2 regions of the Cupriavidus sp. IK-TO18 genome follow, and region 2 is predicted to be linked to the other one. Evidence: predicted binding sites of a transcription regulator. Region 2 holds the regulator's gene; the other holds the start of a gene.
The links. The regulator FliA, encoded in region 2, starts transcription of late flagellar genes. The targets are predictions, from matches to a motif close to CTAAAGTTTNNNNNNNNNNNGCCGNTA.
Positions count from the first base shown of each region.

Region 1: the regulator FliA is predicted to act here: its motif matches at 2,539-2,565, upstream of IPF36_RS13470 (DUF342 domain-containing protein).

Region 1 covers NZ_JADGMP010000015.1:192,551-196,746, reverse strand. The annotation lists gene IPF36_RS13485 (TIGR03862 family flavoprotein) at 1-850, opposite strand, end outside; gene IPF36_RS13480 (DUF1415 domain-containing protein) at 940-1,557, shown strand; gene IPF36_RS13475 (SAM-dependent methyltransferase) at 1,559-2,416, opposite strand; gene IPF36_RS13470 (DUF342 domain-containing protein) at 2,681-4,196, shown strand, end outside.
Region 2 covers NZ_JADGMP010000012.1:299,548-303,743, reverse strand. The annotation lists gene flhF (flagellar biosynthesis protein FlhF) at 1-333, shown strand, start outside; gene IPF36_RS11425 (flagellar synthesis regulator MotR) at 345-1,139, shown strand; gene IPF36_RS11420 (RNA polymerase sigma factor FliA) at 1,242-1,958, shown strand; gene IPF36_RS11415 (flagellar protein FlhE) at 1,958-2,395, shown strand; gene IPF36_RS11410 (flagellar protein FlgN) at 2,492-2,950, opposite strand; gene flgM (flagellar biosynthesis anti-sigma factor FlgM) at 2,958-3,266, opposite strand; gene flgA (flagellar basal body P-ring formation chaperone FlgA) at 3,439-4,196, opposite strand, start outside.

The DNA.
Region 1 (4,196 bases), on a different contig from region 2:
GGTGGATCACCGCGCTGCCATCGGCTTCGAGCCGGTCGCGCATCGGCGCCGATAACGCATAGACCAGGCTGCCTTCGATGCCCGTAGCGCTGATGACGAACTCGCCCTGGCGATAGTGCGCGTTGCCATCGCGATCGGTCAGTGCGATCGCCACCGGCTTGACCGGCGTGCCGGCGAAACGGTCGGCAAACGATTCGCTCCATGCCACATCGAAACCGCAGTTAGCCGGCCGCAGCGGCGCGATATCGACGCCACGGTCAGCCAGCCGCGGCACCCACGCACCATCCGATCCCAGCCGCGCCCAGCTTGCGCCGCCGAGCGCCAGCACCACGGCACGCGCGGGCACCGGCACTTCGCCATGCGGCGTGGCGAAGCGCAGCACGTGCAGCGCTCCCTGATCCCGGTCCTCCCAACCCAGCCAGCGATGCCGCATATGGAACTGCACGCCGGCCTCGCGCAACCGGTGCAGCCATGCGCGCAGCATCGGCGCGGCCTTCATGTCGGTCGGGAAAACGCGGCCCGAGCTGCCGACGAAGGTGTCGATGCCAAGCCCGTGCACCCACTCGCGCAGCGCCTGCGGGCCGAAGTCCGCAAGCATCGGCGCGATCTGCGCGGCACGGGCGCCATAGCGGCCGAGGAAGGCCGGTTCCGGCTCGGCATGCGTGAGGTTCATGCCGCCCTTGCCGGCCATCAGGAACTTGCGCCCGACCGACGGCATCGCGTCATAGACCGCCACGCTGGCGCCTTGCGCCACCAGCACTTCGGCAGCCATCAGCCCGGCCGGTCCTCCGCCGATGATGGCGACATCTGGTGGGTTGGCGGTGGCAGCGGGAGGCGTGGCAGGGGACATGGGGCGCTCGGCAAGGACAGCAGTGTTTCCGCCGCGGATTATAGAGCCTGCGGCAGCGCTAGAATGACGGTTTGCCCGGTATCCCCATCATGCCCTCCGCCGCCACTTCCGCAGACGCTGTCATCGCCGCCACCCGCCACTGGCTTGAGCGCGCGGTGATCGGGCTCAACCTGTGCCCATTTGCCAAGAGTGTTTATGTGAAGGAGCAGGTGCGCTACGTGGTCAGCACCGCCACCGAAGCGCCGGATGTGCTGGGTGAACTCGAGCGCGAGTTGCGCCTGCTCGATGAGACGGATCCGGCGGAGATCGACACCACGCTGCTGATCCTGCCCCACGCGGTGGCCGATTTCCTCGACTACAACGACCTGCTGTACTTCGCCGACCGCCTGCTCGGCAGCCTGGGCCTGGAAGGCACGCTGCAGATCGCCAGCTTCCATCCGCAGTACCAGTTCGCCGATAGCGAGCCTGACGACATCGAGAACTACACCAACCGCGCACCGTATCCGATCCTGCACTTGCTGCGCGAGGACAGCATCGCGCGCGCGGCGGCGGCCTTCCCGGATGCGGCGGATATCTACGAGCGCAACCAGGCAACCATGCGCCGCCTGGGGCATGCGGGCTGGCGCCGCGTGATGGCGGGCGAGGACGAAGCCGAAGACAAAGCCGAAGACAAAGCCACCGGCAAGAACCCGCCCCCGAAAGACTGACTTACGCTGGCTCGGCCGGCTTGTCCGAAACCGGGGCGGTGAAGAAGCGCTCGTTCATCTCTTCCAGTCCCAGCGTTTCCAGCACGTTCTGCAGCCGCTCCGCCGGGCGCCGGCGCGGCAGGTCCTTGTACTGGGCGATGATCAGCTCGTTCTTCATCGAGTGTTCCCAGCCCACCAGCTCGGTCACGCTGACCTGGTAGCCATGCGCCTCCAGCTGCAGGCAGCGCAGCACATTGGTCACCTGGCTGCCGAATTCGCGCGTATGCAGCGGGTGGCGCCAGATCTCGGTCAGCGGATTGCCCGCCAGCAGCTTGCCCTTGTGCTTGCGCAGCACGCTGGCCACTTCGGCCTGGCAACAGGGCACCAGCACGATGTGCTGCGCGCGCTTGGCCAGCGCGAAGCGGATGGCGTCGTCGGTGGCGGTATTGCACGCATGCAGCGCGGTGACCACGTCGACGGTCGGCGGCAACTGTGGCGAGGTGATCGAGTCCGCCACCGACAGGTTCAGGAACGACATCCCGGGAAAGCCCAGCCGCGCTGCCAGCGCCTGCGAGGTCTTCACCAGTTCCTCGCGCGTCTCGATGCCGTAGATATGGGAATCGTCCTTCAAGGCCTTGAAGAACAGGTCGTACAGGATGAAGCCGAGGTACGACTTGCCGGCGCCATGGTCGACCAGCGTGACACGGCCGCGCTCATCCTTGACCTGCTGCAGCAGCGGCTCGATGAACTGGAACAGGTGGTAGACCTGCTTTAGCTTGCGCCGGCTGTCCTGGTTCATCTTGCCGTCGCGCGTCAGGATATGGAGTTCCTTGAGCAGCTCGAGGGACTGGCCGGGGCGGATTTCGTGGGTATTTGACATGGGGACTGCACAGGCTGCGGGACGCGGCGCGTCCCGGAAATGCCGACAGTTTACCGAAAAGTCCGGCGATGCCATCCGCTGATGGCCTGGCCCACCCCTCCTCGGCGGGGGCCGTTGCCCGCTCAAGTTTCGTACTCCCGCTGCCGATGGTCTTGGATCGATAACAAGTGGAGCGCCAGCCGTCCGGGCACGCGCTGTCCGCCAGCGCGGGCAGGCCGCCGTGGCCGAGCGCCATGCAGCTCCGCAACCAACGTCAGGGGACTCATGATGCACGAGTCGGGATTGCGCCTGGAGCTGACCGAGCCAGGTGAGCAGGTGCATGCACGCTACACACCGGAGCCAGGCAGGCTGGCTCCGGATCACGCCAGCCTGAGGCAGTGCCTGGACAGCCACGGCTGGGCCGGCGCGAGGCTGGATGCACGCGCGGTCGCGCAGTTCCTGCAGCAGTGCCAGCGCGCCGAGCATGAGATCGACGCCGCCATCGGTGTGCTCGTCGATGGCGCGTTCGAGCTCGATATCACGGACGACGGCCTGGCCGCGCGGCTCACGCTGATGCCCGCCGAAGGCGGCCGCCCGGTCACGGAGGACGAGATCCGCCGCGCCGTCGCCGAGCGCGGCGTGGTGGCGCCGATCCAGGCGCTGGCGCTCGACGCCGCGCTGGCCGAAGGCCGCAGCGAGCTGCGCACCATCGCCGCCGGCGTGGCGCCGCGCCAGGGCGAGCCGGCACGCTTCGTCAACCTGCTGCAGCCGCGCAAGCCAGTGCAGGCCGATGAGGACGATTCGCGCGTCGACCTGCGCGACCTCGGCAACCTGCTGCTGGTCAGTCCCGGCATGCCGCTGATGCGCCGCATCCCGGCGGTGCCCGGCCATGATGGCGTCGACGTGTTCGGCAAGCCCATTGCCGCCGATCCGATGGACGATCCGCCCTTTGCCGAGGGCCTGACCGGCGCCGCCGCCGATCCCGACGACCCCGACCTGCTGGTTGCCGTGATCGCCGGCGCCCCAGTAGCCGGCGTGCATGGCATCGCCGTCAGCCCGGTGGTGCAGGTGGAGGCGGTCGACCTGCATTCGGGCAACGTCGCATTTGACGGCACGCTGCGGGTGGCGGGCGATATCCGTACCGGCATGTCGGTGCGCGTCAGCGGCGACGTGCTGGTCGAAGGCACCATCGAAGCCGCCGACATCGACGCCGGCGGCAATGTCGTGGTCAAGGGCGGCATCATCGGCAAGTCCGAGACCGGCCATGCCGACGGCGGCATCAGCCGCGCCAGCGTGCGCTGCAAGGGCGCGGTCAAGGCCCGCTTCATCGAGAACGCCGTGGTCGAGGCCGGTACCGAGGTGAACGTCGACAGCGGCATCCGCCAGAGCGATGTTGCCGCGGGCGCGCGCATCGTGGTCGGAGGCCCCGGCGTGCAGGGCAGCATCAGCGGCGGGCGCACGCGCGCCATGCTGGCGGTGCACGCCGCGGTGCTCGGCAGTCCTGCCGGCAGCGCCACCAGCGTGCAGGTGGGACTGAATCCCTATGCCGACGCGCAACGCGCCGCGCTCGAGGCAGACCGCCGGCGGCTGCTGGACGAGCAGAACAAGGTCAGGCAGCTGGTGGCGTTCTTTGCCAGGCATCCGGAGAAGGCCGTCGGCGACCTGCGCGAGAAGGCGCGTGCCACGCTGTTCAAGCTCTCGCGTGACCTGTTCGAGCTGGAAGGCCGCCTGGCCGAACTGGGCCAGCAGATGCAGCCCGCAGCCGGTGCCGTCATCGACGCGGCACGGCGCATCCATGGCG
Region 2 (4,196 bases):
GCCGAAACGCGCCTGCGCACGCTGCGCCATGCCATCGACCACTTCGCGCAGGATGCCGAAGCCGGCCACGCCGCCAGTGCCGCGCTCGCGGCGCTGCAGCTTGGCCTGTCGGTGCTGTGCCTCGAACACGCGCCAACCGCGACCGCGCCGGCGTTCCTGGCACGCCTGGCCGGGCGCACCGTGCGAGCCGGCACGGCGGTGCCGGGCACCGTGCTCAATGAAGGCATGGGCCGCATGCTGGCGCTGCTCGACGTGCTGGAGAATTACTCCGGCCGCGCCGCGGCGGCACCCGCTGTCGCGGAAGCGGCCGATGTCATGGGAGCCCTGCAGTGAGCACGCTCGCCATGGACCAGGCGGAAAGCCTGCGGCGCATGCTGGCGCCGCGCACCACGCGCCGCATCGCCGTGGTCGCCAGCGAACGCGGTGCCGGCGCCACCACGGTGGCGCTGGGCCTTTCGCACGCGCTTGCGATGCAGGGCGAGCGCGTACTGCTGCTCGACGAAGACCCGGCCACGGCGCGCGCGACCAGGCTCGCCGGCGCGACCCCGGCCGGCACGCTCGCCGACGTGCAGGAAGGACGCCTGCCGCTGGAAGCCGCGGCGGGCGTCGGCACCGGCGGCGCGGTATCGGTGCTGCCGGCCGGCCGCCAACGCGCGGGGCTCGACGTGCCCGCCGCGGCGCTGTCGGCCTTTCGCAGCGTGCTGGTCGATGCCACCGCCGATGCCGACGGCGCGCTGTCGCCCTTTGCCGGCGGCGCGCACAACGTGGTGATCGTGATGCGCCCGGAGCTGGCGTCGATCACCGCCGCCTATGCCTGCATCAAGCGCCTGCATCACCTGTATGCCTGGCGCCGCTTCTACCTGGTGGTCAACATGGCCGCCACCGAAGCCGCCGTGCAGGCGATCCTGCGCAACCTGGCGCGTACCGCCAGCCAGTACCTCGGCGTGGAAGTGCTGCGCGCCGGCTGGCTGCCGGCCGACCCGCTGGTGGCGCGCGGCGTGCAGCTTGGCCGCTGCGTGGTCGAGGCCTTCCCGGCAGCACCCGCGACCAGCGCGCTGCGACGCACCGCCGGCAGCATCGGCGGCTGGCCGCTGCGCGCCGAGGCGCCGGCCCCTGCCGCGACGCCGGTGCCGGCGTGAGCGCCACCCGAGCCATGCCTTACCAACGAACCAGACCCTGAGCCAGCCGGCGCGCCGCGTGGCGTGCCCGTCCAGCAATCCAGCATTCACGAGAATTGCACCATGTATACGATCCAGGGAAAGCTCGACCAGGCCGATGTGGTCAAGGCGCACGCACAGCTGGTGCGTCGCATCGCCTTGCAGCTGGCCGCCAAGCTGCCTGCCAGCGTGCAGATCGACGACCTGATCCAGGCCGGCATGATCGGCCTGCTCGACGCCGCCAAGCGCTATGAAGACACCCACGGCGCGCGCTTCGAGACCTACGCCAGCCAGCGCATCCGCGGCGCCATGCTCGACGAGGTGCGCGCTAACGACTGGCAGTCGCGCAGCCTGCGCCAGTTCACGCGGCGCATCGAACGCACCCAGCGCTCGCTCGAGCAGAAGCTCGGACGCACGCCGCTCGATTCCGAGGTGGCCGAGGCGATGGAGATGCCGCTGGGCGAATACCAGGTCCTGCTCAACGAGGTCTATGGCTGCCAGCTGCTGCATTACGAGGATTTCGAGCGCTCCGGGGAAGAGGATTTCCTCGACCGCCATCTTGGCGGCAGCGACGACGGCAATCCGCTGACGGTGCTGATGGAAAGCGGCATGCGCCAAGCGCTGATCCGCGCCATCGACCGGCTGCCCGAGCGCGAGAAGCTGGTGCTGTCGCTGTGCTATGACCAGGAGCTGAACCTGCGGGAGATCGGGGCGGTGCTGGATGTGACCGAGTCGCGCGTGTGCCAGATCCGGGGGCAGGCGATTACGCGGTTGCGGAACCAGTTGCGTGGGTTGTTGTGATGGGTGTTGGTGGCCTGCTTGCCCGCGGCGCCGGCGTCGTGCTGCTCGCTGCGTCGGCTTGTGCCTGGGCGGCGATCGAAGGTGGGACACGGCATGCGTGGACCGGGTCGGTCAATGGGCCGGCGTTGCATGGGCGGGGGCAGCGGGCGGTGTCGGCGCCGATTCAGCCTGTGGGGGTGTTGCCGCAGGCTGAAGGGGTGATTACGACGGTGCGGTGGCGTTACAGCTTTGCGCAGACGCCGCCGGCCGAGTTGCAGGCATATTTGTGCAATGCGCAGCGGTGTGTGATGTTGCCCCAGGCCGAGGGGCTAACGTCCGCGTTCTCCGGCGATGATGCTACCAAGGGGTTTGTGTTTGCGTTTCGGGTGCCGGGGCAGGGGAGTCTGGTGCCGGTTTTGCAGGGGCGGAGTAATGAGGTGGTTGTGGGCTTTCGGTAGGCATCTGTTCTAGGTGCCTGGCTGGCCACCAGATGGGGACCTATCCGCAAGGCACGCAACAAAAAGCCGATGCCGGTCCGCAACGCAAAACCCAAATCAGCCTGCCGCCAGGCTCACCCCCCCAACCCCGGTCGCCGCCTTCCCATCCTTCCCATACAACCCGGCATCCCCGCCACTATGCTGCCGCAGCGCCTGAATCGCCTGCTGCGTGAAATCGAGATGTGCCTTGATGACCGCGCCATTCAGCGCATTGCCATCCCGCGTCACCCGCGCAGCAAAGATCAGCTTGCGCCAGGCCTCCGCCACGCCGGCATCGAGCCGGCCAAGCAATTGCCCGTCCGCGCCAGCACGCAGGCCCAGCGCCTGCATCTGCGCTTCCCGCGCCCGGACCTGCCGCGACAGCCCCTGACCCACTTCCACCTTGCGCGTCAGCAACTCGCTGAGCGCAGTGAAATCCCCGCGCTTGATGGCATCTCGCTCTTGCGCAAGAAGTTGCCCGAAAGCTTCAACACCTTCGGTTTCACGCTGCAGGGACTGGATCAGGCTTTGGCTCATGATTTGGCTATTGAGGGTCGGCCTGGCCTAGCTCGCGCAAGCTGGCGAGCAGGCCATCGGCAATCTTGCCCGGGTCGATCTTGATCCGGCCTTCGGCGATGGCCTGGCGGATTTCTTCGACCTTGGCGGTATCGATATCGTCGTCGGTTTCCTGCGCCAGGCGGCTGCTGATCTCGCGCACCTGTGCGGCCAGCGGACTGACGCTCAGCCCGGAGGACGGCGGGGCGGCGCTGGCCGGTGCGGCCTGGGGCCGGGCGGCGGCGTCGCCTGCGGGCGCGTCGGCGGGCCGGGACGAGGTGGAATGGTTGATCTTCACGGGCGTTCCTTGCTGGTTTCCTATGGCATTACGGCCGTGGCGGGGAAATCTTTAGGGAACGTGCCCCAGGGGTGCGTCCCATATCGCCCGCAAGGCTGGACCGGCGGCATTTTCGCATGCCGCGGTGCCATCGGAATCCGGCTGCCAGCCACGATCGGCAGACTCGAAGTGCTTATTGCAGCACGACGGTATCACCGCTGCGCACCAACCCGTTGACCACCTGGCCGTTGCGCAGGCGGACCTGCACGGTATTGCCGGTGGCGGCGTCGGCCAGCACCTTGCCCTCGCTGGAGATCTGGAACGCCTCACCCTCGACCGACACCGTGACGGTCTGTCCCTGGCGCACCGCGATGGCCTTGCGCAGCAGGTCGCTGCGCATGGGCGAGCCGGCGGCGATGCGGTTGGCGGCGACGGCGCCGGCGAGCTGGGCCGGGTCGGTGATGACCGCGCGCGGCAAGGTGGCAAGGTCGCCCTGGCGCACTTCGATATCGGCCTGGCTGACCGGTTCGCCCGGACCCAGGGCGCGCGACGCGACGTAATAGTCGGTCAGCACCGATACGCGCGCCTGCATATAGCGCACCCACGGCCGCTCGCCGCCACAGCGCACGCCGACCGAGACCCGCCCCCACGGCGAGGCGCCGGCGGGCAGAAATGGGTCGGGCGATGCGCACTCCGGCGCGCGGCCGCCCGACGGCGGAGCCACCTGCACGCTGACCTTGCCGGGCAGGCCGGCGGTCTGCTGCAGCAGGAAGCGCTCCACGGCAGCGCGTGCGGGATCCTCGGTGAAGGGGCTTGCAGCGGCCGCGTGCTGGCCGGCCGCCGGTGCCTGCATGGCGACCGGAGTGACCTGCGCCGGCGCAGCGCCGGCGGCCCCGGCAAGGCACAGCAGGCCTGCCGCCAGCAGGGTCTGCGCCTTGCGCGGGCCGTTGC